3 regions of the Xanthomonas sp. WHRI 8932A genome follow, and region 3 is predicted to be linked to each of the others. Evidence: predicted binding sites of a transcription regulator. Region 3 holds the regulator's gene; each other region holds the start of a gene.
The links. The regulator FliA, encoded in region 3, starts transcription of late flagellar genes. The targets are predictions, from matches to a motif close to TAAAGTTTNNCNNNCNNNGGCCGATAA.
Positions count from the first base shown of each region.

Region 1: the regulator FliA is predicted to act here: its motif matches at 3,794-3,820, upstream of VC212_RS04290 (GGDEF domain-containing protein).
Region 2: the regulator FliA is predicted to act here: its motif matches at 4,061-4,087, upstream of VC212_RS10750 (STAS domain-containing protein).

Region 1 is NZ_JAYGQQ010000002.1:331,722-341,839, reverse strand. Features, by position in the region: gene mdoH (glucans biosynthesis glucosyltransferase MdoH) at 1-140, opposite strand, end outside; gene VC212_RS04295 (M28 family metallopeptidase) at 889-2,538, opposite strand; gene VC212_RS04290 (GGDEF domain-containing protein) at 2,690-3,670, opposite strand; gene VC212_RS04285 (SulP family inorganic anion transporter) at 3,917-5,404, opposite strand; gene VC212_RS04280 (cellulase family glycosylhydrolase) at 5,616-7,091, shown strand; gene VC212_RS04275 (methyl-accepting chemotaxis protein) at 7,451-9,583, shown strand.
Region 2 is NZ_JAYGQQ010000005.1:366,450-376,567, reverse strand. Features, by position in the region: gene mfd (transcription-repair coupling factor) at 279-3,746, shown strand; gene VC212_RS10750 (STAS domain-containing protein) at 4,198-4,527, shown strand; gene VC212_RS10745 (chemotaxis protein CheA) at 4,546-6,555, shown strand; gene VC212_RS10740 (methyl-accepting chemotaxis protein) at 6,622-8,775, shown strand; gene VC212_RS10735 (chemotaxis protein CheW) at 8,786-9,301, shown strand; gene VC212_RS10730 (EAL domain-containing response regulator) at 9,327-10,118, shown strand, end outside.
Region 3 is NZ_JAYGQQ010000007.1:342,308-352,425, reverse strand. Features, by position in the region: gene flhB (flagellar biosynthesis protein FlhB) at 1-138, shown strand, start outside; gene flhA (flagellar biosynthesis protein FlhA) at 135-2,228, shown strand; gene flhF (flagellar biosynthesis protein FlhF) at 3,060-4,739, shown strand; gene VC212_RS13720 (MinD/ParA family protein) at 4,726-5,610, shown strand; gene VC212_RS13715 (RNA polymerase sigma factor FliA) at 5,607-6,374, shown strand; gene cheY (chemotaxis response regulator CheY) at 6,410-6,802, shown strand; gene VC212_RS13705 (protein phosphatase CheZ) at 6,802-7,428, shown strand; gene VC212_RS13700 (chemotaxis protein CheA) at 7,431-9,086, shown strand; gene VC212_RS13695 (XVIPCD domain-containing protein) at 9,317-10,118, opposite strand, start outside.

The sequences.
Region 1 (10,118 bases), on a different contig from region 3:
ACCTGCAGGCTGCCTTCGCGCAGGCTCTGTTCGGGCATCGCCAACGGCGCTTCCGGTGGCAGCGTGGGCTGGCCGGCGTCGAGGGCGGATAAGGGGGGGATTGCAGTTGGTGCAGGGGGAAGGGTCACGGTGCCGTCCATCAAGGCTGCCTGTCGCACGCGTGCGACAGTGCGGTCTGCAGCGGGAGATCCATCCCCGCCACGCGTAGCGAGCGTACAAAGCGCGTCGCACGGGCAAGGTGCCCGGCGGCGTGCGACCAGGTCGCGGTATTGGCAGCTATGAAACCACTCCGATGCACAAACTCTCCTGGCGGCGACGCAACGTCGCGGCTCATCCTAAAGAATCGACCGTTAAAGGAAACGAAGGCCATCGTGCAGTCTTCGCCCCTCCCGACGAAGACCGCGCGGCAGACTACGCGGTAACGACCGAACGCAACCCCAACAGATTGCAGCCTGGGGCGCGTGCTGTCACGGCCTGCAAATCACGCAATGACCGCTATCGATGCAAGCGTTGTGCCATCCGTGGCACACAGCAGTGCAACCGGTTGCAGGATGTCGGGCGTGCCGGAAACGCGATGAAGCGGACTATCGAAGTGACGTGCTGCGCAGATCATGCCGCGTGGCGCGATCTCGCTTTGAGCTGTATGGCACCGGCGCGGCGGTTGTTCGGCCGCTCTTACGGCTTGCGCTGGAGCCATGACGCGCAGTGCGCTGCGACGATGCTGCGTATCCAATCTCGCGCTGCGCTGCGGCCTGCCCCACGCCAGGTATCGCGTGCGACAAATTCACCGCAGCGCGGTCTTCTGCGTGCCGCGTGAAAGACGACTGCGGCAAGGATGGGAGCGGCGATGCTTGGTCGCACGCTCCTGCCCCGCCCCGTCAACATGGCTTACTTGCGCGCGGTCTCGCTGGCATCACGGGTGGCGCGGAATTCCGAGTCGCTGCTCCAGTTCGGCCACTGGCGCGAATCGGCCAACTGCTGGCCCAGCGTGTACAGCAGGCCCAGATCGCGCGCGGCACCGGCGAAGGTCCAATCCGGCTTCCACTCATCGCCTTGCTGGTGATAGCGCTTGGCGGTGTAGTCGTCCGATGCCGCCTTGCCTGCGGCAATGCCGCCCACTTCCCAATCCTGCCCGGCCGCATACGACAGCGCCGGCACACCACGCTTGGCGAAGGAGAAATGATCGGAGCGGAAGAAATAGCCCGCCTGCGGCTTGGGGTCGGGCGTGTAGCGCAGCTTGGATTGCGCCGCCACGGTCTTGAGCTGATCGAGCAACTCGAGTTTTGCGGTACCGTAGATGCCGAAATCGCGCGAAGGCACGAACGGGTTCATGCCGTCCATGTTGATCACCGCCACCGTGGTGTCCAGCGGATACAACGGTTTGGAGGCGTAGAACTCCGAGCCCAGCAAGCCCTTTTCTTCGGCAGTGACGGCCAGAAACACCACCGAGCGCTCCGGCTTGGGTCCGCTGGCAAAACCGCGCGCCAGTTCCAGCAACGCCGCGGTGCCGCTGGCGTTATCCAGCGCGCCGTTGAAGATGGTGTCGCCACGCGCGTCCGGCTTGCCCACGCCGATATGGTCCCAATGCGCGCTGTAGATCAGCGTCTCGTCGGGACGTTTGCTGCCTTCCAGGCGTGCCACCACGTTGTGCGAGGTGATCACGTCGGACTTGACCTGGTAGCTGGCGCTCAGGCCCTGGCCCTTGAGCTCGACCGGCTTGAAGCCGCGGGTCTGCGCCTGCTTCTTCAACGCATCGAAATCCAGCCCGGCGCGCTTGAACATCGCGGCGGCCAGATCGCGCTGGATCCAGCCTTCCACGGTGGGATGCGCGGCGCGCGGGTTGTCGCGCACCACGTCGAACATGGTGTTGGTATTGGAGCTGGCTACGGTGTCCCAGCCATAGGAGGCCGGCGCGGTTTCGTGCACCACCAGCACACCCAGCGCGCCCTGCCGTGCGCCCTCTTCGTACTTGTAGGTCCAGCGGCCGTAATAGGTCATGCCGGCGCCATCGAAGGCGCCCTTGCCGGTTTCGAAGTCGGGGTCGTTGATCAGTACCACCGCGATCTTGCCCTTCAGATCCACGCCCTTGAAGTCGTCCCAATCGCGCTCCGGCGCCTTGACGCCATAGCCGACGAACACCAGCGGCGCGTTGGCGATGTCGACCTTGGACGAACCATCCAGCGCAGCGCGGATAGCGATCTCCTTGCCTTGCGTCAGCGCCTGCGGCTTGCCGGCATTGGCCAGCGCAAGCGTCGGTGCACCGACGATATCGGCGCGGCGCAACGGCACCGCCTGGGTCCACAGGCGCTTGCCATCTTTGAGATCGCCGCCAGGCTGCAGGCCCGCGTCGGCAAATTGCTTGCTCAGGTAGGCGATGGTTTTTTCTTCGCCGGCAGTGGCCGGGCCGCGGCCTTCGTAGGCATCGGAGGCCAGCTCCTTGACGTCGCGCGAGATGCGCGCGCCATCGAACGTCGGCGCCTGCGCCATCACTGCGGTCGAGACCGCCATTGCCAAAAGTCCCACGGCAAGTCGCTTCATTGCATACCCCAGATATCAGACAGCCCTGGAGTGTAGCCACCCGCGCGTGCAAGCGGCGGCATGCCGCGGGATTGGCGCCTGCGATGGCCGCGCTGCGCCGGACCGGCTGTCGGCACGTCGACACGCGGTAGGACGAGGGCGATGCGCGCGCTTAAAACAGGTCCACGCTGCCGGTCTGTTGCATGGTCTGCAGCAATTGCCCGCTGGCGATCAGCTCGGCGTACACCACGGCGCGATTGCGGCCGTGCTGCTTGGCCCAATACAGCGCCTTGTCCGCTTCGTCCAGCTGCTGGCTGATCAAGCGGCCGTGCGTCAGCTCCACGATGCCGGTGCTGAGCGTGACCTGCCCGACCTGCGGGAACACATGCTCGGCAACGGCAAGACGAAACCGCTCGAACAGGCTGATCGCAACATCGCGCTCCACGCCACGCAGCACGATCACGAATTCTTCGCCGCCGAAGCGGAACAGCAGATCGTCCTGACGGAACGCGCGCTGCATCAATTGCGCGACCAGCAACAGCACTTCGTCGCCATACAGATGACCGAACGTGTCGTTGACACGCTTGAAATGATCGATATCCACGATGCCCAGCCAGACGCTTTCGTTTGCCGGCGTCTCTGCCCCGCCTGCGAACAGCCGCAGGATCACATCGTCGAAGGTCTTGCGATTGCGCAGGCCGGTCAACGCGTCGCGCTGCGCATCGTCGAGCAGGCTGCGGTAATTCTGGAAGAAGCGTGCAAAGCCCTGCAGCATCGCCTGTTCGGCGGCACCGGGCGCGCGTGCACCGCCCACCCGCAGGCAGGTGCGGATACCGCGCGCTTCCATCATCGGATAGACCAATAGCGCCTGGCCATCCTGGTGCAGGTGCACCACATCGCCGGGGCCATGCACGTCGACCAGCTGGGCGCGCATCTGCGCATCCTTGAGCTCAGCCACCGTCAACGACAAGCGGCCGTCGTCGTGCAGGCGGGTTTCGGCCATGGTGCGGCCATCCGGGGCGATGCGCAGCAGCGACAGCTCTTCGGCGGTGCAGAGCTCGCGCATGGTGCGCAACAGGCTCAGATCGAGCAGATCGGCATCGCGGATGGCGGTCATGTCCACCATCCGTTCCAGCAACGGCGTGGCGCTCATTGGCGGCTCGGCCGGTACGCAGATGCAGACGCAGGCCCGCCTTGCCGGACACGGCGGGCTGGCGGACAACTGGAGTGGCAATGCGCAGGCTTCACGACAACGACCGGCAATCAGGATGCCGGTTCATCGGCGCCCCACCCGCAAACTTGAGGTCGGCGGCCGCCAAGGCTCAGCGCGCGGCCAGCCGCCGCCTGGCAGCGGACACGCCCGCCCGCGACACCGCTGGGGGCGGCTGCCCTGGAATGCTCAGGGCAGCGCGGATTCCAGCGCGTCTTCGCCCAGCGCATGCCGTTGCATCAGCCGGCGGCTGCCGGCATTCAGGCCCTTGACCTGTACGTCCAGGTCGTGATGCCGCAGCCGCTGCACCACCTTGTCCAACGCCGCCACGGCGGTGATGTCCCAGAAATGCGCGCGGCTCACGTCGATCACCACGCCGCGGCCAGGCACCTCGCGCGCGTCGAAGGCGTCGATGAACACATCGGCCGAGGCGAAGAACACCTGCCCGCGCACGTTGTAGGTGCGCACGCCATCTGCGCCATCGCTGTGCGCGATCTGCAGCAGCCCGGCCACCTTGAAGGTAAAGAACACCCCGCTCAGCACCACGCCCACCGCTACGCCGGCAGCCAGATTGTGGGTAGCCAGGGTCACCGCCACGGTAGCCAACATCACCACGCTGGAGGTACGCGGATGGGTGACCACGGTGCGCAGCGAACGCCAGTCGAAGGTCTCGGCCGACACCATCACCATGATCGCCACCAATGCCACCACCGGCACCTGCGATACCCACGGCTTGAGCAACACCATCAGGATCAGCAGAAACACGCCGGCGAACAACGTCGACAGCCGGCCACGGCCGCCGTACTTCACGTTGCCAACGGTCTGGCCGATCATGCCGCAGCCGGCAATGCCGCCGAACAGGCTGGCGGCCGTATTGGCGATGCCCAGCCCGGTGCACTCGCGGTTCTTGTTGCTGGGGGTATCGGTGAGTTCGTCGACCACCCGCGCGGTCATCATCGATTCGAGCAGACCCACCATGGCGATGGCCAACGCCGGCAACGCGATGATGCGCAGGGTTTCCAACGTCATCGGCACGGCCGGCCATTGCAGGAAGGGCAGCGCATTGGGCAGCTTGCCCAGATCGGCCACGGTCTTCAGCGGCAGGTGCAGGGCGCTGCCGGCGATGGTCAGCAGCAGGATGCACAACAGCGGCGAGGGAATCGCCGACAGGCCGGGCACGCGCAAGCGCGGCAGCCCGTAGATGATCGCCAGGCCAACACCGAGCATCACCCAGCTGGTGAGGTTGGCGCCCAGCAGATGCGGCAGCTGTGCGGCGAAGATCAGCACCGCCAGCGCATTGACAAACCCGGTGCGCACCGAGCTGCTGACAAAACGCATCAGCACGCCTAAGCGCAGCAGCCCGAACAGGATTTGCACCGCTCCGGCCAGCAGCCCGGCCGCCAACAGATACGGCAGCCCGTGTGCCGCCACCAGCGGTGCGGCCACCAGCGCTACCGATCCGGCCGCGGCAGAAATCATCGCCGGGCGTCCACCGCAAAATGCAATCACGATACCGATAACGAAGGACGCGAACAGGCCGACTTGCGGGTCGACGCCCGCCACGAAGGCGAACGCAATCACTTCGGGAATCAGGGCAAATGTTGCGACCGCACCGGCCATCAGTTCGCGCGCAGGTGAAGCGCGCCATTGCGCCAGTTCGGCACGCAGGAAAGACATTGGGGGACACTCCGGGGACAAAAAGGACAGCCTGCGGACAGTGCGCAGCGACGATAGTGTGCGGGAAAGCGACCGCGCCCGCAGCCCACCTGTGATCTGTGCGCCAATGCGCCTTTCTGTGGCTGCGATCACGCCGCGCGACGCGGACGCAGACCAAGATGCCCCCCTCACCGCGCTCGGGTGTCGAGTTCGGTTATCTAGGGAGATCACCATGTCCATTTTCAGGACCGCAAGTACGCTCGCACTGGCCACCGCGCTGGCCTTGGCCGCCGCCCCGGCGTTCAGCTATTCCATCAGCAACAACCGGGTTGTCGACGACAGCGGCAAGGTGGTGCAGCTCAAGGGCGTCAACGTGTTTGGCTTCGAAACCGGCAACCATGTCATGCATGGCCTGTGGGCGCGCAACTGGAAAGAGATGATCAATCAGATGCAAGGCCTGGGCTTCAATGCCGTGCGCCTGCCGTTCTGCCCGGCCACGCTGCGCAGCGACACCATGCCGACCAGCATCGATTACAGCCGCAACGCCGACCTGCAGGGCCTGACCTCGCTGCAGATCCTCGACAAGGTGATCAACGAATTCAACGCGCGCGGCATGTACGTGCTGCTGGATCACCACACCCCCGATTGCGCCGGCATTTCCGAGCTCTGGTACACCGGCTCCTACACCGAAGCGCAGTGGCTGGCCGATCTGCGCTTTGTGGCCAACCGCTACAAGAACGTGCCGTACGTGCTCGGACTGGATCTGAAGAACGAGCCGCATGGCGCCGCCACCTGGGGCACCGGCAACGCCGCTACCGACTGGAACAAGGCCGCCGAGCGCGGTTCGGCCGCCGTGCTGGCAGTGGCGCCGAAGTGGATCATCGCGGTGGAAGGCATCACCGATAACCCGGTGTGCTCGACCAACGGCGGCATCTACTGGGGCGGCAACCTGCAGCCGCTGGCCTGCACCCCGTTGAACATTCCGGCCAACCGTCTGCTGCTGGCACCGCATGTGTACGGCCCGGACGTCTATGTGCAGTCGTACTTCAACGACAGCAACTTCCCCAACAACATGCCGGCCATCTGGGACCGTCATTTCGGCCAGTTTGCCGGCAAGTACGCGCTGCTGCTGGGCGAGTTCGGCGGCAAGTACGGCGAAGGCGATGCGCGCGACAAGGTGTGGCAGGACGCGCTGGTGAAGTACCTGCGCAGCAAGGGCATCAACGAAGGCTTCTACTGGTCGTGGAACCCCAACAGCGGCGATACCGGCGGCATCCTGCGCGACGACTGGACCACGGTGCGCCAGGACAAGATGACGCTGCTGCGCACGTTGTGGGGCACCGTGGGCAGCACCACGCCGACGCCTACACCAACCCCAACGCCCACGCCCACTCCGACACCCACTCCGACACCCACTCCGACTCCTACGCCCACGCCGACCCCGGGCACTGGCACTGGCACCTTCAGCACCAAGGTCATCGTGGACAGCAGCTGGAGCGGCGGCGCGTGCAACCGCGTGCAGGTCACCAACACCGGTACCGGCAGCGGCACCTGGTCGGTGACGGTGCCGGTGACCGGCACGGTCAACAACGCCTGGAATGTGGTGTGGTCGCAGAGCGGCAGCACCCTGCGCGCAAGCGGTGTGGATTTCAACCGCACGCTGGCCGCCGGTGCAACGGCCGAGTTCGGCTTCTGCGCAGCAAGCTGATGTGAAAGGCGGCCGCGCGTTGCGTGGCCGCCGTCGTATCGCGCGACGGTCCGCCTGGATGTTCAGGAGATTGCGATACGCCGCGACATGTCGACCAAGCAAGTTGATCGACATGTGGTGCCTGCGATCTGTCTAAAGACAGCAGGCCTTTGGTAGGAGCGCACCTGGGCGCGATGAGGCCTTATCGGTAACGCCGCATCGCGCCCAGGTGCGCTCCTACGTTGCATGGGCGCTGCGGTTTTTATAAGCAGACGCTGCCGCAATCAGTATTCAACCCGCATGTGAATCAGCCGTTATCCATGACATAGCGCCCTGCGCGGCGCGTTCTGGATGCTGTTGCCATGCCCGTTGTCTCCCTGTTGCGTCGCCATGTTGCCAATCTCCCGCTGACCCGCAAGTTCGTCCTGTTGTGCACACTGTTGACGGTGGGCGTGATCCTACTGGCCGTTGCCGCGGCGCGCCTGCAATATCTGGATCTGGTCGAGGCGCGCAAACTCAGCGTCAGGACCGAGGTCGAGATGGGCCTCACCGTGATGCAGCATTACGCCGACAAGGTCAAAGCCGGCGAGCTGACCGCAGATCAGGCAAAAGAAGCGGCACGCACGACGCTGGCCGACATGCGCACCAACGATGGCGTGGATTACTTTTTCATCGTCGACCCGCAGATGCGCATCCTGATGCATCCCAAGCGCCCGGTCGGCACCGACATGTCCGATTACAAGAGCGATGCAGGGCAGTATGTGTATCGCGACATCAAGACCGCCATCGACAGCGGCGATGGCTTCAGCTATTACGACGCGCCCAAGCCGGGCAAGAAAGAACAACTGCCCAAGATCAGCTATGCCAAGACATTTCCGGCCTGGAACTGGGTGCTGGTGATGGGCGTGTACGCCGAAGACATCCAGGTGCAGGCGTGGGGCTTTACGCGGACGCTGACCTTGATCGGCGGCGCCCTGGTGGCGATGGTGATCGGCCTGTGCTGGTTGATCGCCTCGGCGATGGCCGCACCGTTGCGTGCCGCTTCACGCACCGCCGAGGCGATTGCCTCCGGCCGCTTCGACAACGACATCCGGGTGGAATCGCGCGATGAAACCGGGCAGTTGATGCACAGCATGCAGCAGATGCAGAACCAGCTGCAGCGCTTCAACGGCGAGATGCAGACCATGATCCGCCTGCAGCAGGGCGAGAACATCGCGCACCGCATCCCGGAGGATTTCCCCGGCGACTACGGCAGCCTGGCGCATGGCGTGAACACGGTGGTGTTCGAACATCTGGACGCCATCAACGAGGCGATGGATGTGATGAGCGAATACGGCCGTGGCGATCTGCGCCGCGACATGCGCCGCCTGCCCGGCCAGCGCGCGGCATTGCACGAAGCGCTGGATACGGTGAAGAGCAATCTGTCGGCGATCAACAGCGACATCGCACGTCTGGCCGACGCCGCCGCGCGTGGCGATTTTTCCGCACGCGGCGAGCAGTCGCGCTATCAGTTTGCGTTTGCGGAAATGGTGCAGGCCTTGAACCGTCTGATGCAGCAGGCCGATGCCGGTCTGGACGATGTGGGCCGCATCATGGCCGCCATTGCCGACGGCGATCTGTCGCAGCGGGTGGAATCGCATTACGAAGGTGCCTTTGGCCGCTTGGCCGATGCCGCCAACCGCACCGCGATCCAGCTCACCAGCATCGTGCAAGGCATCCAACATTCGGCCGAGATGATCAATACCGCGGCCGGCGAAATCGCCAGCGGCAACACCGACCTGTCCACGCGCACCGAACATCAGGCCGCAAACCTGGAAGAAACCGCAGCATCGATGGAAGAATTGACCTCTACCGTGCGCCAGAATGCAGACAACGCGCGCCAGGCCAATCAACTGGTCAAGGGCACCGGCGATGTCGCCGAAAGCGGCGGCCGCGTGGTGCAGCAAGTGGTCACCACCATGCAGGCGATCACGCAATCGTCGGCACGCATTTCCGACATCATTGGCGTCATCGATGGCATCGCCTTCCAGACCAATATCCTGGCCTTGAATGCGGCGGTGGAAGCGGCGCGCGCCGGCGAACAAGGCCGCGGCTTTGCGGTGGTCGCAACCGAGGTCCGTGCCTTGGCGCAGCGCTCGGCCGGTGCGGCCAAGGAAATCAAACAGCTGATTTCCGACTCGGTGGAAAAGGTGGAGCAAGGCTCGGCGCTGGTGCAGCAGGCCGGCAGCACCATGACCGAGGTGGTCAGTTCGGTGAAGCGCGTGACCGAGATCATGGCCGAGATCACCGCCGCCAGCACCGAGCAGAGCGCCGGGATCGAACAGGTCAGCACCACGGTGATGCAGCTGGATGAGATGACCCAGCAGAACGCAGCGCTGGTGGAAGAAGCCACTGCGGCGGCGCGCAGCCTGGAAGATCAGGCAGCGGACCTGACGCGCGCGGTGGCCGTGTTCCAACTGGCACCGGCGCAGCCTGCGTCGATGCAGCGCCACGGCGTCGGGCAAGCGGCGTAGCAAACGGAATAGCGTGTGCGGGTGCGCTTCGCGCAACGCACCCTCATCCGCCCTTCGGGCACCTTCTCCCGAGGGGCGAAGGAACAGCGCAACACGCTTCGCTGTTCAAGCCCCTCTCCCACCGGGAGAGGGGTTGGGGTGAGGGTGCCCCATCGGCCGATATACGTCGACAAACAAAGATGCGCATTGCCAATCAGCACACGTGCATCATCAACCCAGAGGTCGATACATGTCACATCATCAGATGGGCATCGGCACTCAATGAATCAACTCCGGCGCATTCTGCGTCAATGCAGCGCTACCGCGTCGAACAGGCTGCCTAGCGATGCAGCGCTATCACTTCGATTAGCCGAATGATGATGCGACACCACCGCCTGGAGCAGGCCGCGTGGTAATGCAATGCCACTACGTCAAGCAAGCCGCGTAGTAAGCGGGATGGCTTGCGGTTGCGCTTCGCTGACGCCCCCTCACTCGCCCTTCGGGCACCTTCTCTCGAGGGGAGAAGGAACAGCGCAACACGCTTCGCTGTTCAAGC
Region 2 (10,118 bases), on a different contig from region 3:
GACCAACGTGCTGGCGCGGTGTCCTCACCGATTGCGGGACCGTGTGGCGGCATGGATGCCGCCACCGAGCCTCCACGGACGGATTCACGGCGTGTCCCGCAAACGGTGAGGGCACCGGGCCTTCGACCCGCTCAGCGGTTGCTCCTGCAGTCGGCCAGTCACCAGAACGACAGCAACAAGCCAGCAGAACTTGGCGAAGCTCTCCGCGCGCGAGCCAACACCAGCTTTCACGCCAGATGGACCGGGCACTGCGGGCGCTCTGATAAAATCGCGGACTGATGCCGCAGCCTACCTATCCCTCGCCGCCGCTGCCCAAGTCTGGCCAGCTCCGCGCCTACTGGCGCTCTCCGTCTTCTCCGACTGCACTGGCCTGGTCGATTGCCCGCGCTGCCGAAGCGCATGCCGGCCCGTTGCTGGTGATCGCCCGCGACAACCAGAGCGCGCACCAGATCGAAGCCGATCTGCACGCATTGCTCGGCGAGCACGCGACGCTGCCGGTGGTGCCGTTTCCCGATTGGGAAACCCTGCCCTACGACCAGTTCAGCCCGCACCCGGAAATCATCAGCCAGCGCCTGGCTGCCCTGCATCGCCTGCCCGGCCTGAGCAAGGGCGTGGTGATCGTGCCGGTGCAGACCCTGATGCAGCAGCTGGCGCCGCTGAGCTACATCGTCGGCGGCAGTTTCGATCTCAAGGTCGGCCAGCGACTGGATCTGGATGCGGAAAAACGCCGCCTGGAAAGCGCCGGTTACCGCAATGTGCCGCAGGTGATGGACCCAGGCGATTTTGCGGTGCGCGGCGGGTTGCTCGACGTGTTTCCGATGGGCGAAACCACGCCGCTGCGCGTGGAGTTGCTGGATGAGGACATCGATTCGATCCGCGTGTTCGACCCGGAATCGCAGCGTTCGCTGGACAAGGTGGACGCGGTCAAGATGTTGCCCGGCCGCGAAGTGCCAATGGACGACGCCAGCATCGAACGCGTGCTGGCCTGCCTGCGCGAACGCTTCGATGTGGATACCCGGCGCAGCGCCTTGTATCAGGATCTCAAATCGGGTCTGGCGCCGTCGGGGGTCGAGTACTACCTGCCGATGTTCTTCGCCAAGACTGCCACGCTGTTCGATTATCTGGACAAGCGCGCGCTACCGTTGATCGCTACTGGCGTGTCCAACGCAGCCGATACGTTCTGGGCGCAGGCGCAGAATCGCTACGAACAGCGCCGCCACGATGTGGAACGCCCACTGCTGCCGCCGGAGGAGTTGTATCAATCGCCGGATGCGCTGCGCGAGCGGCTCAACAAGCTGGCGCGTATCGAGGTGTGGGCCAGCGACCATGCGCGCATCGACGAGGCCGCCGCGCTCGGCGACCAACCGTTGCCGCCGTTGCCGGTTGCCGCAAAAGACGCGCCGGCTGGCCAGGCACTGGCCTCGTTCCTGAGCCACTACCCGGGCCGTGTGCTGGTCGCCGCCGATTCGGCCGGCCGCCGCGAAGCCTTGATGGAAGTGCTGGCCGCCGCCCAGCTCAAGCCGGATGTCGTGGCCGATGTGCCGGCCTTCCTGGCGGCGACCAAGCTGCGTTTCGGCATCACGGTGGCAGCGCTGGAAGACGGTTTTGCGCTGGACGACCCGCAGATTGCGGTACTGACCGAGCGCCAGCTGTTTCCCGAGCGGGCCAACCAACCGCGCCGTACGCGCCGGGTCGGGCGTGAGCCGGAAGCGATCATTCGCGACCTGGGCGAGCTGTCCGAAGGCGCGCCGATCGTGCACGAGGATCACGGTGTGGGCCGCTACCGCGGGCTGATCGTGCTCGATGCCGGCGGCATGCCCGGCGAATTTCTGGAAATCGAATACGCCAAGGGCGACCGGCTGTATGTGCCGGTGGCGCAGTTGCATCTGATCAGCCGTTACTCCGGTGCATCGGCCGAGACCGCGCCGCTGCATTCGCTGGGCGGCGAGCAATGGACCAAGGCCAAGCGCAGAGCCGCCGAGAAGGTGCGCGACGTGGCTGCCGAACTGCTGGAAATCCAGGCCCGCCGCCGCGCGCGCGCAGGCCTGGCGCTGCAGGTGGACCGTGCGATGTACGAGCCGTTTGCAGCCGGGTTCCCGTTCGAAGAGACCACCGACCAGCTTGCCGCCATCGACGCCACGCTGCGCGATCTGGGCAGCAGCCAGCCGATGGACCGCGTGGTCTGCGGCGATGTCGGTTTCGGCAAGACCGAGGTCGCGGTGCGCGCGGCATTTGCTGCGGCCAGTGCCGGCAAGCAGGTCGCCGTACTGGTGCCGACCACCCTGTTGGCCGAACAGCATTACCGCAATTTCCGCGACCGCTTTGCCGATTACCCGATGAAGGTGGAAGTGCTGTCGCGCTTCAAGAGCACCAAGGAAATCAAGGCCGAGCTGGAGAAGGTCGCCAGTGGCGATATCGACGTCATCATCGGCACGCACCGCTTGTTGCAGCCGGATGTGAAGTTCAAGGACCTGGGCCTGGTCGTGGTCGACGAGGAACAACGGTTCGGTGTGCGGCAAAAAGAAGCGCTCAAGGCGATGCGCGCCAACGTGCATCTGCTCACGCTCACCGCCACGCCGATCCCGCGCACGCTCAACATGGCCATGGCCGGCTTGCGCGATCTGTCCATCATCGCCACCCCGCCGCCCAACCGGCTAGCGGTGCAAACCTTCATCACCGCCTGGGACAACACGCTGCTGCGCGAAGCATTCCAGCGCGAGCTCAGCCGTGGCGGTCAGCTGTACTTCCTGCATAACGATGTGGAAAGCATCGTGCGCATGCAACGCGATCTGTCCGAGCTGGTGCCGGAAGCGCGCATCGGCATCGCGCACGGGCAGATGCCCGAGCGCGAGCTGGAACGGGTGATGCTGGATTTCCAGAAGCAGCGCTTCAACGTGCTGTTGTCGACCACGATCATTGAATCGGGCATCGACATTCCCAACGCCAACACCATCATCATCAACCGCGCCGATCGCTTCGGTCTTGCGCAGTTGCATCAGCTGCGCGGCCGCGTGGGCCGTTCGCATCACCGCGCCTATGCGTACCTGGTGGTGCCGGACCGGCGCTCGATGACCTCCGATGCAGAAAAACGTCTGGAAGCCATCGCTTCGATGGACGAGCTGGGTGCAGGCTTTACGCTGGCCACGCACGATCTTGAAATTCGCGGCGCCGGCGAGTTGCTCGGCGAAGACCAGAGCGGCCAGATGGCCGAGGTCGGTTTCAGTCTGTACACCGAGCTGCTGGAGCGCGCGGTGCGCAGTATTCGCCAAGGCAAACTGCCCGATCTGGATGCCGGCGAAGAAGCGCGCGGCGCCGAAGTGGAGCTGCACGTGGCCTCGCTGATTCCCGAGGATTACCTGCCCGATGTGCATACGCGCCTGACGTTGTACAAGCGCATTTCCAGTGCACGCGACACCGATGCCTTGCGCGAATTGCAGGTGGAGATGATCGACCGCTTCGGCTTGCTGCCGGATCCGGTCAAGCACCTGTTCGCGATTGCCGAGCTCAAGCTGCAGGCCAATGCGTTGGGGATCCGCAAGCTGGATCTGGGCGAAAACGGCGGGCGTCTGGTGTTCGAAGCCAAGCCGTCGATCGACCCGATGACCGTCATCCAGATGATCCAGAAGCAGCCGAAGATCTACACCATGGATGGCCCGGACAAACTGCGCATCAAGTTGCCGATGCCCGAAGGCGCAGACCGCTTCAACGCCGCACGCGGTTTGCTGGCCGCACTGACACCGGGCTGAAGCGCAAGGCCGCGTTTGACGGCGTCGCAACAGACTCGACAGCACCACACGCCATGCACGCAGGTGAGCACCACCTGTGTGCATGGCGTGCGCGCGAGACATCTTCGATATCGCGCCAATCTGCGTCACACGCAACGGGCTCGCAGCCCTTGCCCTTGCTCGATGCGCACTGCTCCGCCGTGTTTGAAACACGCGCACGTTGTCCCGGGACTGTCCAGGACAAACGCCTTATGAGCCTGCTTGCGACAAACCTGAGCAGTTAATTTCAGAACTGCTAGAAGATTTCACATTTACGTCATTCGACTGAATTTGGCCTAAATATTCCAGCTAGGCGCCGATACCTGCATAGACCGGCATGACCCTGTGTGCAGAGCACGCCACGCAGATCCATGTCACCGCGACCTTCTCCCCGCGTCATCGCACCCAACGTGCGCCATCGCTTGAGGCACCCATGAACACTCCATCTCCCGATCTGCCCGCGCCGTTGACGCTTGCCCTTGAGGGCGAGATGACGATTCGTCGCGCCGCCGAACTCAAGCCGCTGTTGCAGCCGGCGTTGGCGCATCCGGGTGGAGTGCATCTGGATCTGGCGGCAGTGAGCGAAATCGACACCACCGGCCTGCAATTGCTGCTGGCCACCAAGCAGGCGATCCAGGCCGATGGACGGCCGTTTTCGCTGACCGATTCCAGCCGTGCGGTGGTCGATGTGATCGAACTGCTCGGCCTGCTCGAAGCGCTGTACCCGCATGCGGTTGCCGGCCTCGGCGAACAGATTCACTAACGGACGGGTGACGCGCGCATGGACATGAACCAGCTGATGCAGACCTTCCTGGCCGAGAGCCGGGACCTGCTCGAAGACATGGAACGGCATCTGCTCGAAGCCGAGCGTGGCGAGTCGTCGCCGGATGCGGTCAATGCGATCTTCCGTGCCGCGCACACCATCAAGGGCTCGGGCGGATTATTCGATCTGCCGCAGCTGGTCGGCTTCACCCATGTGGTGGAAAGCGTGCTCGATCTGGTGCGCGATGAAGCGCTGACGTTGAGCTCGGAACTGATCGGGCTGCTGCTGGTGTGCTGCGATCATATCCATGCACTGGTGGAGACTGCCGCCGACCCCAGCCATGCCGATGCGGATGCGCTGGCTGCCGAAGCCGAACCGCTATTGGCGCAGCTGCAGACCTATCTGCAAAGCAGCGCCTGCGGCGTCACCGCTGCCGCCATCCAGTACAGCACGCCTGAAAAACAGAGCGGTTACTGGCGCATCTCGCTCAAACTTTTCGCCGACGCACTGCGCTTCGGCAACTCGCCGCTCAAGCTGATCCGCAATCTGCGCGGCCTCGGGTCGGTAGAGTCGATCGGCACCGACTACAGCCAATTGCCAAAGTTCGAAGACCTCGACCCGGAAGCCAATTACCTCGGTTTCCAGATCCTGCTACGCAGCGATGCCGACCGCGCCGCAATCGAAGAGGTGTTCGAATTCGTCCGCGACGATTGCGATCTGGATATCGCCGCAGTGCCTGCACCAGCCGACACCGCCACGCTGCTGATCAGCGAGCCGGTGGTTGTCGCGGTGCCGGTCAGCGTACTTGCCGCCGTGCCCAACGCCGCATCGGCGCCGGCCCGCACCGCGCCCGATGCGGGCGGACGCAACAACGATGCGCGCTCGATCCGTGTGGATGCCGACAAGCTAGATCGCATGATCGATCTGGTCGGCGAACTCATCATTGCGGTCAGCAGCACCAATGCCAATGCGCAGCGCACCGGCGATGCGCAACTGCTGGAATCGGCTTCAATCCTGGCCGGCCTGGTAGAAGACGTGCGCGAAAGCGCGCTGCAGCTACGCATGGTCAAGATCGGCGGCACCTTCAGCCGCTTCCAGCGTGTGGTGCACGATGTGGCGCGCGAACTCGGCAAGGACATTGCGCTGGTGGTGGCCGGCGAAGACACCGAACTGGACAAGTCGGTGGTGGAAAAGATCGGCGACCCACTGACGCATCTGGTGCGCAACGCGATGGACCACGGCATCGAGCCGGCGGACGTGCGCGTGGCACACGGCAAACCCGCACGCGGCACCGTGGGCCTCAACGCGTATCACGACTCCGGCAGCATCGTCATCCAGATCACCGACGACGGCGGCGGTTTGAACCGCGACCGCATCCTGGCCAAGGCGCTCGAGCGCGGCCTGATCGAACCCGGCCGCCAGCTCAGCGACCGCGAAGTGTTCGCGATGATCTTCGAACCGGGCTTTTCCACCGCAGAAAAGGTCACCAACCTGTCCGGCCGCGGCGTCGGCATGGACGTGGTCAAACGCAACATCACCGCCCTGCGCGGCACGGTCGAGATCGACAGCGCTGCCGGGCTGGGCACCACCATCTCGGTGCGACTGCCGCTGACGCTGGCCATCATCAACGGCTTCCAGGTGGGCGTGGGCAAATCCGTGTTCGTGGTGCCGCTGGATGTGGTGGAGGAATGCGTGGAGTTCACGCCCGACTACGCCAGCGACTACATCGACCTGCGCGGCAGCGTGCTGCCGTATGTGCGCCTGCGTGAACTGTTCGCCCTCGGCGGCAGAACGCCGGCACGCGAAAGCATCGTGGTGATCCGCCAGGGCGCACAACGCTTCGGCCTGGTCGTGGACACCTTGCTGGGCGAATGGCAGACCGTGATCAAGCCGTTGTCCAAGGTGTTCGCACAGGTCAAAGGCATCAGTGGCTCCAGCATCCTGGGCAGCGGCGATGTCGCGCTGATTCTGGATGTGCCCAGCCTGATTCAGCAGTTGCATCCCAACCAGGACGCGCTGGCGGCCTGAGCATCCGCAGTTTCGCTCCTTACAACCCGCCTCGTTCGTTGTTACCTGACCCCAGGAACTCTCGCCATGTCACACCGTCTTCCGATCGCCACCCAGTTATGGTTCACCGCCGCACTTGCGGTGGCCCTGCCCGTCCTCGTGATCGTCGCCGGCTTTGCGCTGACGCTGTCGCATGCAGCCCTGCTCGGCGCCAGCATCGTTGCAGCACTCATCAGCGGTGCACTGCTGATGTGGGCGATCCGCATCGCCAGCGGCGCGCTGGACCTGGCCACCACCACGCTGGACGCCTTCTCGCGTGGCAACTTCGATGTCGCCCTGCCGCAGACACGCGACGAGCATGCCGGCGACGTGCTGCGCGGCTTGCGTAAAGTGCAAAGCGGCATCCGCCACGTCAACGACGAGATCAATCGTGTCTCGCGCGAACACGATGCCGGCGAAATCGACGCACGCATCGATGTGGCGCGCTTCGACGGCGACTTCCGCACCATGGGCGATGGCATCAATCGCATGGTCGCCAGCCATATCACGGTGAAAAAGCAGGCGATGGCCTGCGTGGCCGAATTCGGCCGCGGCAACTTTGCCGCCGAGCTGGAACGCCTGCCTGGCAAGAAAGCCTTCATCAACGAGGTGGTGGACCAGATCCGCGGCAACCTCACCGGCATGGTCGCCGAGGTCAACCGCATGTCGGTGGAACACGATGCCGGCGATATCGACGTGGTGATCGACACGCAGCGCTTCACTGGCGACTTCCGTCGCATGGCCGAAGGCATCAATGCGATGGTGGCTGGCCACATCGCGGTCAAGAAGCAGGCCATCGCCTGCGTCGGCGAGTTCGGCCGCGGCAACTTCACCGCACAACTGCCGTTGCTGCCGGGCAAGAAGCGCTTCATCAACGACACCATCGATCAGGTGCGCGGCAACCTCACCGGACTGATCGCCGAGATCAACCACATGTCGGCCGAACACGAAGCCGGCGATATCGATGTGGTCATCGACAGCACCCGCTTCGATGGCGATTTCCGCAGCATGGCCACCGGCATCAACGAGATGGTTGGCGCACATATCGCGGTCAAGAAGTTGGCGATGGGGGTGGTGGCCGAATTCGGCCGCGGCAACTTCGATGCGCCGCTGGCGCAACTGCCTGGCAAGAAGGCCTTCATCAACGACACCGTGGAGCGCGCGCGCAGCAATCTGCGCAGCATTTCCGAAGTCATCCAGGTCATGGGCGCGATGGCCGACGGCGACCTCACCCACACCGTGGAAGGTCGCTACGAAGGCGCATTCGCCGACATGCAGCGCTACGTCAACACCACCATGACCCGCTTGACCGAGATCGTCGATGAGGTCAACCGCAACGCCGAAAATCTGGCCAGCGCTTCCGAGCAAGTGAGCGCCACCGCGCAAGCGCTTGCACAGGCCGCCAGCGAACAGGCCGCAGGCGTGGAAGAGACCAGCGCCTCGCTGGAGCAGATGACCGCCTCCATCGCACAGAACACAGAGAACGCCCGCGTCACCGACAGCATGGCCGCCAAGGCCGCCAGCGAAGCGGCCGACGGTGGCGACACCGTGCGCGCCACCGTGGTAGCGATGAAGGACATCGCCAAGAAGATCGGCATCATCGACGACATCGCCTATCAGACCAATCTGCTCGCGCTCAACGCGGCCATCGAAGCGGCGCGTGCCGGCGAGCATGGCAAGGGCTTTGCGGTGGTGGCTGCGGAAGTGCGCAAGCTGGCCGAGCGTAGCCAGATCGCCGCGCACGAGATCGGCGAAGTGGCCGGCTCCAGCGTCGAGTTGGCGGAAAGCGCCGGCCGCGTCTTGGGTGAAATGGTGCCGTCGATCCGCCGCACCTCCGACCTGGTGCAGGAAATCGCTGCAGCCTCCGAAGAACAGACCGCCGGCGTCAGCCAGATCAACACGGCGGTGGGTCAGTTGAACCAGACCACGCAGTCGGCCGCTGCCAATGCCGAAGAACTGGCCGCCACCTCCGAGGAAATGAGCGCGCAGGCCGAGCAGTTGCAGCAGCTGATGGGCTTCTTCCGGCTGGGCACGGGCGGCCGCAGCGCTGGCTCAGGCAGCAAGAGCGGCCCGCGCCGCGTGGTGCAGGCCAGCCACTCCACGGCGCTCAGTGCACCGGCAAGACGGACCAACGTGCGTCAGATCGGCATGCTGGCGGCAACCGCCGATGCCATCGACGAGTCGCAGTTCGCCAGCTTCTGAGGTGCACACCATGCAAGCGCACAACACCGCCAGCAGCACCGCACCGTCGCCGACGGCACCGCAGCAATACCTGACCTTTTTATTGGGCGGGGACATGTTCGGCCTGGGCATCCTCGGGATCAAGGAGATCATCGAATACCGCACGCCCACCGACGTACCGATGATGCCGCCTGCGCTGCGCGGGGTGATCAATCTGCGCGGCGCAGTCGTGCCGGTGGTGGATCTGCAGCAGCGCTTCGGCCGCGACGCCAGCGCGATCACCAAACGCAGCTGCATCGTGATCGTGGAGATTGCGCAGGGCGATGCGCACCTGGTGCTCGGGTTGCTGGTGGATGCGGTCAGCGAAGTGCTGGAGATCGCACCGGCCGATATCGTCGAGCCGCCCAGTTTCGGTGCCGGCATCGCACGCGATTTCATCCAGGCCATGGGCAAGATTGGTGAGCGTTTCGTGATCCTGCTCGATGCCGATGCCGTGCTGGGCCGCGATGCGCTCGCCCAGCTCCCCGCCGCCCCGCTGGCGGCCTGACTTCCGCATGCACGCAAGGATTCCCATGCGCCCCGCCCTTCTCTCCTGCAACTGCACGCTCACCGGCCCGGTGCTGGTGGTCGACGACAGCGTGGTGCAACGCGAACACGCCATGGCCTTGTGCCGCCAGCTCGGCGCCAGCACGGTCGATGGTGCCGTGGATGGTCACGCTGCGTTGGCCTGGCTAGTCCACGCCAACGCGCCCTCGCTGTTGTTGGTCGACCTGGAAATGCCGGGCATGGACGGTGTGCAACTGCTCGATGCGCTGGCGCGCGGCCAGCACAACGTGCCGGTGGTGGTGGTGTCGCAACGCGGCGGTGCCCTGATCGATGCAGTGATGCAGCTCAGCCGTAGCGCCGGCGTGCGTGTGTTGGGCGGCATCGAAAAACCGATGAACCTGCAGGACCTGGCCACCGTGCTGGAATGCGAGCCCGAATCCAGCGCCAGTGTGCCGACCTTCGTGCAAACGGCAGTTTCGCCGTTGATGTCCAGCGGCGGCGCGGCGGCCTCGCGGCTGGATCGCGCGATGCGGCGCGGCGAAATCCGCGTGGCGTATCAACCCAAACTCGATCTGAAAGACGGCCGCTTGCGCGGGGTGGAAGCACTGGCGCGCTGGCGTCGCCCGCAAGGCGACATGATCGGGCCGGACCGCTTCATTCCACTGGCAGAGCGCGAAGGCTTGATCCACGCCCTGACCCAACAGGTGATCGACAAGGCGATTGCGCAGCTGGTGGATTGGCGCAGCGAAGGCTTTCAGTTGACCCTGGCATTGAACCTGTCGCCCCGGCTTCTCGGCGAAGAGGATTTTCTCGAACAA
Region 3 (10,118 bases):
GAAATTCCCGTGAGACTCTATTCGGTCGTGGCCCAGGTGCTCTCCTACGTCTACCAGTTACGCGGCTGGAACGGCGGCCCGATGCCGGAATTGCCTTCGCTGGACGTGGATGAGTTCGGCAAGGGAGCCAGCGCATGAGCGCCCAACCTACCCCGCTGAACGCCCGTCGCGTCATGGAGTTGCTGCGCAACGGCCTGGGCGCCCCGCTGGCGCTGATGGCCATGCTGGCCATGCTGATGGTGCCGCTGGCCGCACCGGTGCTGGACGCGCTGTTCACCTTCAACATCGCCATCTCGCTGATGGTGCTGCTGGCGGTGATCTACGTGCAGCGCCCGCTGGAATTCACCATTTTCCCGATCGTGCTGCTGATGACCACGATGCTGCGGCTGGCGCTGAACGTCGCCTCCAGCCGCGTGATCCTGATCAACGGCCAGGACGGCCACGCCGCGGCCGGCAAGGTGATCGAGGCCTTCGGCCAGTTCGTGATCGGCGGCAACTACGCCGTGGGTATCGTGGTGTTCGCGATCCTGACCATCATCAACTTCGTGGTCATCACCAAGGGTGCCGGGCGCGTGTCGGAAGTGACCGCCCGCTTCATCCTGGACGCTATGCCCGGCAAGCAGATGGCCATCGATGCCGACCTCAACGCCGGTTTGCTGACGCGTGAGGAGGCCAAGGCCCGCCGCGAAGAGGTCCGCGAAGAAGCCGACTTCTACGGCGCAATGGACGGTGCCAACAAGTTCATCCGCGGCGACGCCATCGCCGCCATCATGATCCTGTTCATCAACCTCATCGGCGGCATGGCGGTGGGCATGTTCCAGCACGACATGAGCTTTGTGGATGCCGCGTCCACCTACACCCTGCTGTCGATCGGCGACGGTCTGGTGGCGCAGCTGCCGGCCCTGCTGGTGTCGTCTTCGGTCGCCTTGCTGGTGACCCGCGCCTCGCGGGCGCAGGACATGCGCGGCGCCATGATCAGCCAGGTGTTCGGCCAGCACCGCGCACTGGCGGTGGCCGCCGCCATCCTGGGCCTGGTCGGCCTGGTGCCGGGCATGCCGAACGTCGCGTTTTTGACGCTCGGCCTGATCCTGGGCGTGATCGCCTGGAAAATGTACAAGCGCAGCCTGGTGGTCGCCCCGACCGGCGACCCCGCCAGCGACCCCAAGGCCGCCGCCGCAGCCGCCACCGCGCAGGCCAGCGCCGAACTGAGCTGGGACGAACTGCGCCCGATCGACCCGCTGGGCCTGGAAGTGGGCTACCGGCTGATCCCGCTGGTGGACAAGCACCAGGGCGGCGAATTGATGGCGCGCATCAAGGGCGTGCGCCGCAAGCTCACCCAGGACATCGGTTTCCTGGTGCCGCCGGTGCATATCCGCGACAACCTGGAACTGTCGGCCAACGCCTATCGCCTGCTGGTGCATGGCGTGCCGGTAGCGACCGCCGAGATCTATCCCGACCGCGAGCTGGCGCTGGACCCGGGCGGTGCGCTCGGCCAGCTGGACGGCATTCCCGGCAAGGATCCGGCGTTCGGCCTGGATGCCACCTGGATCCAGCCGCATCAGCGCTCCTACGCCGAATCGATGGGCTACACCGTGGTCGACCCGGCTACCGTGGTGGCTACGCATCTGTCGCACCTGATCCGCGAACACGCCCCGGAACTGCTTGGCCACGAAGAAGTGCAGCAGTTGCTGGCCACCCTGGCCAAGACCGCGCCGAAGATGGTCGAAGACCTCACCCCGAAGGCGCTGCCGCTGTCGGTGGTGGTGCGCGTGCTGCAGAACCTGCTGATCGAGCGGATCCCGGTGCGTCAACTGCGCAAGATCGTCGAAGCGCTGGTCGAGCACGCCCCGCAGAGCCAGGACCCGGCCACCCTCACCGCCGCCGTGCGTACCTCGCTGGGCCGCTTCATCGTGCAGGAGATCGCCGGCATGTCCGCCGAACTGCCGGTATTCACGCTGGCCCCGCAGCTGGAGCGCGTGTTGCAGGAATCCACCCACGGTAACGGTGTGGCGCTGGAGCCCGGCCTGGCCGAGCGTCTGCACCAGAGCCTGGCCGATTGCGTCGGCAAGCAGGAAGCCCGCAACGAACCGGCCGTGGTCCTGGTACCCGGCACGGTCCGCGCCGCCCTGGCCCGCCTGGTCCGCCACAGCGTGCCCAGCCTGTCGGTGCTGGCGTATAGCGAAGTGCCGGAAGACAAACGCCTGAAGCTGGTCGGCACGATCAGCTGATTCGAAAGCACACCGTCATCGCCCTAATTCCGTAGGAGCGCACCCGGGCGCGACAGCGTTACCGGGACAGCCCCATCGCGCCCAGGTGCGCTCCTACGATGCAGCGTGCCCCCTGACCAGGCGCAGTTGACGCCGCTCTGCATGCTCAACCGCGGCAACGCGCGGTGTTCCGGACGACGACCTACCACTAAGCAACATCGTCGCCCCCTTTCCGTAGGAGCGCACCCGGGCGCGACGGCTTTACCGGGACAGCCCCATCGCGCCCAGGTGCGCTCCTACGACTGCATCGGCGCTCCGGTACAACCTGACAGCCTCTATCGCGTCCTCCAGCAATCGCCGCAGGGCGGCTACCAACCGCCAACGCCAGGCGCCGGAAATCCGCCACTCGGCAAAATCCCAATCGATTGCATGCCACCGACCCTGGGAAGCATGACGAGCGCGACGCTGTCGCGATTCGCGCGGGCGTTCAATGCGCTCCAAGACACGCGATCTGCGCTGCCGTCCAGCACAGGGACGCCGTCGCACCGGCACCCAATGCCGTCGAAAAATTCAATCAGAACATCCACTTAGCGCAGCAAGCCCGGCTCAGCCTCAGTACCCAGCCTCCACCGCGCGCGCCCCGCACCCACTCGCCAAAAACCCAACACCGCCGTTTTGGCACGCCGCGTGCATTAGCTCTGGCGAGACCGCAGACAGCACCACCGCTGCGGGGCGGATGGCAGGACTTGGAACAACCGAACGGGACAGGCAACTCATGACGCTGGCAACACACCCACATTCATCGCGCACCCGTCCGGCGTCCGGCGGGTCCCGTTCCTGGAGGCACGTGGCATGAAGATCAAACGCTTTGTCGCCCCGGACATGCGCACCGCATTCCGCATGGTGCGTGAAGAGCACGGCCCGGATGCAGTGATCCTGTCCAACCGTCGTACCGCTGAAGGCATCGAGATCGTCGCTGCCAGCAACTACGACGAAGAACTCGTGCAGCGTGCGCTGGAAACCGCACGCTCCGATGCGCCGATCACCCACACCGCTCCGCTGCAGCAGGCGCCCGTGCAGCAGGCTCCGGTGCAGGCCGCTGCCCGCCCCGCCGCTCCGGTGCATGCCCCGCTCAAGCCGGCCGCCGAGACCGGCATGAGCCACCGCCAGCGCGTTGCCAGCGCCGCCGAAGAAATGATTGCTGCGATGGCCCTGCGTCAGCCGGTCAGCGTGCCGCGTCAGGCCCCGGTGGCCGCCCCGATCCGCAGCGTGGTGCCGATGCCGGCCGTGCAGGATGTCGCCGCCCCGGTTGTGCAGCGTCAGGAACACGCGCTGTCGGCCGTGCCGGAACAGCTGTTCGCCGACTTTTTGACTACCGCCCCGGTGCAGCGCCCCGCCGTACAGGCCGCTCCGGTGCAGGCGCCGACCCCGGTCGTTGCCGCAGCCCTCGCCGCCCCGGCTTACGCCGCGCATGGGCAGGACGACGACGCATTCGACGACGAGGCCGACTTCAACCTGGACGACGCGCTGCCGCAGATCCTGCCGCCGGCCGCATTGCCGCCGATCGTCGTCGCCCCCGCCGCGCTGGCCGCGGTGCCGGTGGCCGCCGCGCCGGTCCCGCAGAACGACGAAGAACTCAAGCAGCTGCGTGGCGAACTGGCGCTGATGCGTCAGATGATCGAGCGCGAAATGAACCGCCTCACCGACGAGCGCCTGCGTGGCTCCCCGGTGCGTGCGCAGGCGCTGGAGCTGATGGACGACTACGGCTTCGATGCCGGCCTGACCCGCGATGTCGCCATGCAGATCCCGGCCGATACCGAATTGCACCGCGGCCGCGGACTGATGCTGGGCCTGCTGTCCAAGCGTCTGCCGGTGGCTCCGATCGACCCGCTGGAACGCGGCGGCGTGATCGCCCTGGTCGGCCCCACCGGTGCCGGCAAGACCACCACCATCGCCAAGCTGGCGCAGCGCTTCGCCGCCCAGCACGCCCCGCGCGACGTGGCCCTGGTCACCACCGACACCTTGCGCGTCGGTGGCCGCGAGCAGCTGCACAGCTACGGCCGCCAGCTCGGCATCGCCGTGCACGAGGCCGACAGCGCCGAAAGCCTGCTCGCGCTGCTGGATCGCCTGCGCGACTACAAGCTGGTGCTGATCGACACCGCCGGCATGGGCCAGCGCGACCGCGCCCTGGCTGCCCAGCTCAACTGGCTGCGCGCCGCCCAGCAGGTCACCTCGCTGCTGGTGCTGCCCGCCAACTCCCATTTTGCCGACCTCGACGAGGTCGTGCGCCGCTTCGCCCACGCCAAACCCCAAGGCGTGGTGCTGACCAAACTCGACGAGACCGGCCGCTTCGGCAGCGCCTTGTCGGTGGTGGTCGACCACCAACTGCCCATCACCTGGGTGACTGACGGACAGCGGGTCCCCGACGACCTGCACCGCGCCAATGCCGCCAGTCTCGTTCTTCGTCTTGAAGATTTACGGCGCGCTGCCGATAAGCCCTGTACTCCGGAGCACAACCATGCAGTCGCGTGAATACGCAAAGCTGACCAACGCCTTCCCCCTGACGGCGACCCGTCCCGAGCCTTTGGGCCCGGTGCGCACGATTGCCGTGACCGGTGGCAAGGGCGGCGTGGGCAAAACCAACATCTCCGCCAACCTGGCCGTGGCGCTTGCCGACATGGGCAAACGCACGCTGCTGCTGGATGCCGACCTTGGCCTGGCCAACCTGGATGTGGTCTTGGGACTCTCGCCCAAGTTCACCCTGGCCGACCTGATCGCCGGCCGCTGCACGCTCGATGAAGTGATCATCGAAGGCCCGGGCGGCGTGTTGGTGGTGCCGGCCGCCTCCGGTCGCCGCCACATGGCGGAACTGGCTCCGGCCCAGCACATCGGCCTGGTCAATGTGTTCTCCGAACTGGAACGCGACCTGGACGTGATGGTCATCGACACCGCCGCCGGCATCACCGACAGCGTGCTGACCTTCTGCCAGGCCGCTCAGGACACCGTGGTGGTGGTCTGCGACGAGCCGGCCTCGATCACCGACGCCTACGCGCTGATCAAGGTGCTCTCGCGCGAACGCGGCGTGGACCGCCTGCAGATCATCGCCAACATGGTGCGCGACCCCAACGAAGGCCGCCTGCTGTACGACAAGCTCTCGCGCGTCTGCGAAAAATTCCTCGGCGATGTGTCGCTGAACTATCTCGGCCACGTGCCGCAGGACGACTGGTTGCGCCTGTCGGTACAGCGTCAGCAACCCGTCATCAAGGCCTACCCCGCCAGTCCGTCGGCGCAGGCCATTGCCGAAATCGCACGCCGTACCTCGCGCTGGCAGGCTCCCACCGTGCCGCGCGGCAACGTCGAGTTCTTTGTCGAACGCATCATCCAACGGGGAGTGGCCGCATGAGCACTGCTACCGCAACCACGGCCACCGCGCAGTACCGCGCCGTGCAGCGCAATAACGCCAACGACGTGGTGACCCAGCACGCCGATCTGGTCCGCCGCATCGCCCACCATCTGGCGGCGCGTCTGCCGGCCAGCGTGGAAGTGGACGACCTGATCCAGGCCGGCATGATCGGCCTGATCGAAGCATCGCGCAGTTACGACTCCGACCAGGGCGCCTCGTTCGAAACCTATGCGTCGATCCGTATCCGCGGCTCGATGATCGACGAGATTCGCCGTGGCGACTGGGTGCCGCGTTCGGTGCACCGCCGTGCCCGCGACGCTGCCGCCGCAGTGCGCAAGATCGAGCAGAACACCGGCCGCGCCGCCGCCGCCACCGAAGTGGCCGCCGCGATGGAAATGCCGTTGCCCGATTACCTGCGCCTGATGGAAGACGCCGCACGCGGCCAGGTGCTGAGCCTAGAATCGCGCATCGAAGATCACGGCGAGCTGGACACCACCGCCAAGGGTGGCCCCAACCCGCAGCAGATGATGGAGCGTGGCGAATTCGGCCGCGAGCTGGGCAAGGCCATCGGCCAGTTGCCAGAGCGCGAGCAGCTGGTGCTGTCGCTGTACTACGAACAGGAATTGAACCTGAAGGAAATCGGCGCTGTGCTCGGTGTCAGCGAGTCGCGCGTCTGCCAGATCCATGGCCAGGCCGTAGTGCGTTTGCGCGGCCGCCTCAAAGTCTTCGAACTGGCCGACGCCGGTGTCGAAATTGACGACTAATTTTTTCGCGTATTTTTTCGTGTTAGGAGCTTGATGTGAATAAGAACATGCGGATCCTGATCGTGGACGACTTCTCGACGATGCGACGTATCGTCAAGAATCTGTTGGCAGATCTCGGCTTCACCAATACCGCAGAGGCCGAAGACGGCAACAGCGCGCTGGCTGCATTGCGCTCTGGCCCGTTCGATTTCGTGGTGACGGACTGGAACATGCCCGGCATGACCGGCATCGACCTGCTGCGCAACATCCGCGCCGACGCCAAGCTCAAGCACCTGCCGGTGATGATGGTGACCGCCGAAGCCAAGCGCGAGCAGATCATCGAAGCGGCGCAGTGCGGCGTCAACGGCTACATCATCAAGCCGTTCACCGCGCAGACGCTGGAAGAAAAGCTGGGCAAGGTGTTCGAACGTCTGGCGGCGACCGCCTGATGAACGCCACCGTGGAGACGAATGCCGAACGCGCTGCGTTGATCGAGCGTCTGCAAGGTGCGCTTGATGCACTGGAAAGCGGTGACGAAGCTGCGTGGAAGCGCGAGGTCGATCACCTCGCCGCCCTGCGCACGCGTCCGATGATGCAGGGCCTGAGCCGGCTCGCGCGCGAACTTGGGCAGGCGCTGGGCGAGCTGCCCACCGTGCCCGAAGAAGCCGGCGAACTGGACGATGCCTGCTCGCGCCTGGACCACGTGGTGGAAATGACCGAAAAGGCCAGCCATCGCACCCTGGATCTGGTCGAAGAATGCCGCGAGCTGGCCAACAAGCTGCGCGACGGCGGTCTGAATCAGGACCAGGGCGCGCTGATGGACCAGATGCGCCACAACCTCACCGAGCTGTCGCTGGCGCAGAGCTACCAGGACCTCAGCGGGCAGATCATTCGCCGCGTGGCCGGGATCGTGCGCCGCGTGCATGAAGGCTTCGGCGCGCTGGGCCTGCCGCCCAAGAGCACCGAGCCGAAGAAAGACGACGGCGGTCTTGCCGGTCCTGCGGTCAAGGGCCTGGACCGTCACGCGGTGTCGCAAGACGACGCCGACGATTTGCTGTCCGGATTGGGGTTGTAACCATGAGTGCTGTTCCAGACGATATTGCTGCCGATTTCATCGTCGAGGCCCAGGAAATCCTGGATCGCCTCGGCGAACAGCTGGTGTCGCTGGAACAGGCGCCAGACGAAGCCGACCAGCTCAACGCGGTGTTCCGCGGCTTCCACACGCTCAAGGGCGGCGCCGGCTTTCTGGCGATCAAGCCCATGGTGGAGCTGTGCCACGCCGCCGAAGAAACCCTCGGCATGGCGCGCTCGGGCCAGGCAGTGCTGCAGGCGCATCACTTCGATGCCGCGCAGCAGTCGCTGGATTATCTGCAGGCCATGCTGGATGCAATGGGCTCGGGCGAACCCGTGCCGCATGCACCGCCGTCGCTGATCGCACAGTTCGATGCCAAGAGCGGACCGCCGGCGGTCAAGGCCGCGCCCAAGGCCGCAGCTGCGGCGCCTGCGCACGACGACGGCCATGCCGCGCCGGCGCCGGGCGCCAAGGCCGCACCGAAAGCTGGCGCCAAGGGTGGCGCCGAAGCCGAACAGACCGTGCGCGTGGATACCAAGCGCCTGGACGCCATCGTCAATCTGATCGGCGAACTGGTGCTCTCGCGTAACCGGTTGAAGACCTTGCGCACCCGTCTGCGCGATGAAGAACTCGACCGCGCGGTCAGCGTGCTGGATATCGCCACCGCCCGCCTACAGACCGCGGTCATGCGCACCCGCATGCAGCCGGTGAGCAAGGTGTTCTCGCGCTTCCCCAAGGTGGCCCGCGACGTTGCGCGCACCCTGTCTAAGGAAGTTGAGCTGGAACTGGTCGGCGCCGAAACCGAGCTCGATCGTAATCTGGTCGAAGCCTTGGCCGACCCGCTGGTGCATCTGGTGCGCAATGCGATCGACCACGGCATCGAATCGCCGGCATTGCGCGAAGCCACTGGCAAACCACGCAGCGGCCATGTGCGCCTGTCTGCGCAGCAGGAAGGCGACTACGTCAGCATCGAAATCCAGGACGACGGCGCCGGCATCGACCCGGAACGTCTGCGTGAAATCGCCCGCAACAAGGGCCTGATCGATGCCGAAGCAGCTGCGCGTCTGAGCACCGACGAGTGTCTGCATCTGATCTTCATGCCGGGCTTTTCGACCAAGGCCGAAGTCACCGATATCTCCGGCCGCGGCGTCGGCATGGACGTGGTGCAGTCGCGTATCCGCGAGTTGAGCGGGCAGATCCAGATCCAGTCCGAACTGGGCCGTGGCAGCCGCTTCATGATTCGCGTGCCGTTGACCCTGGCCATCCTGCCCACGCTATTGGTGCAGGCCGGCGAAGCGGTGTACGCCCTGCCGCTGGCGCGCGTGGTCGAAGTGCTGCACGCACCGCAGACCTCGCTGGGCTGGTTCGACGGCCGCGCCGTGCTGGACCGCCGATCGCACACGTTGCCGCTGATCGACCTGCGCCGCTGGCTGGGCGTGCCCGCCGATCAACCGCCGCTGCTGACCGTGGTGCTGCTGCAGGCCGGCGAAACCCGCTTCGGCCTGGTGGTGGATCAGGTCCGCGGCCGCGAGGAAGTAGTGATCAAGCCCCTCCCCCGCGCCCTGCGCGGCCTGCCCGGCTATGCCGGCGCCACCCTCATCGGCGACGGCCGAATGGCGCTGATCCTGGATGTGGATGGATTGCGCTCCAGCGATCATTGATCTTTGGAATCGGGAATCGGGAATCGGGAATCGGGAATCGGGAAGACGATCCTGGCTGCCTGATCTAACGACAACGGCCGCGTACTGCGGCCGTTGTCGTTTCACTAGCAGCATCGCTGCCGATCTATGCCGCTACGCGCGCAGGCATGGGCGCGATGGTTTGGCGACGGCCAGGCTGCCGTGGAAGTGAAACTGGAACCGTTATTTCGGAACCGTTACTTCACTAGCCCTCACACCATCCGGTGTTGAGGCGCAATCGACTGCTCTCGCTGTTGCTCCTGCTGCTGGGATTGCTGTTGGCGCTGCGTTTCGCCCAAGGCCTGCAATTGCGCCAAGGATTGCTCGACGGGCTGCGCAATCGCATCACTCGTCTTCATATGCGCCATCTTGTGAGCGGGATCGCTCAACGCACCTTCTACAACGAAAACATTCTCGCCCTGCTGTACGGACTTGGTGTTCTCGCTCAGCACGACATGATCGATCCGCGACAGTCCGTTTTCTTTGGCCAGATGTGCGCTGCTTGCTGCCAGCCGGGCGCTGTTGTCGTCGTACTCCCGACCGAGACCCTGCTCAAGGCGGCGAACGGCCTCTTCTGCTTGGCGATACAGCGGATCTGTTGGAAGTCTCGCAACCTGCGCTGCTTCCTGTAGCGGAGATACCTGCTCACCGGGCGACCGCGCCTCGCCAATCACCTTCTGCCAAAGTTCCTGCTTGGGCTTCGGATTGTTGTGCTCCTCATTCAACTCACTTTTAGGCATAGGAGCAGGAATGCTCTTGATATCATCTACGTTTTCTACGGGTCTGATATCCCCCTCAAATCCTTTATCAACTCCATCTTTTGTCTTCCGGTGCAGTCCAGCATGATTGAGCGCATCCCATGTGAAGTCGATGCAACTGTTTTTAGCACCGTGATATTCCATATTGAATCCGTGCTTAGCAGGGGCCGCGCCGAAGGCCTCCAGCTTTTCATACTGTGCCTTATCGATCTCCATCGTGCGTGAGTAATAAGGTTTTTGATAGGTGTCGACATCA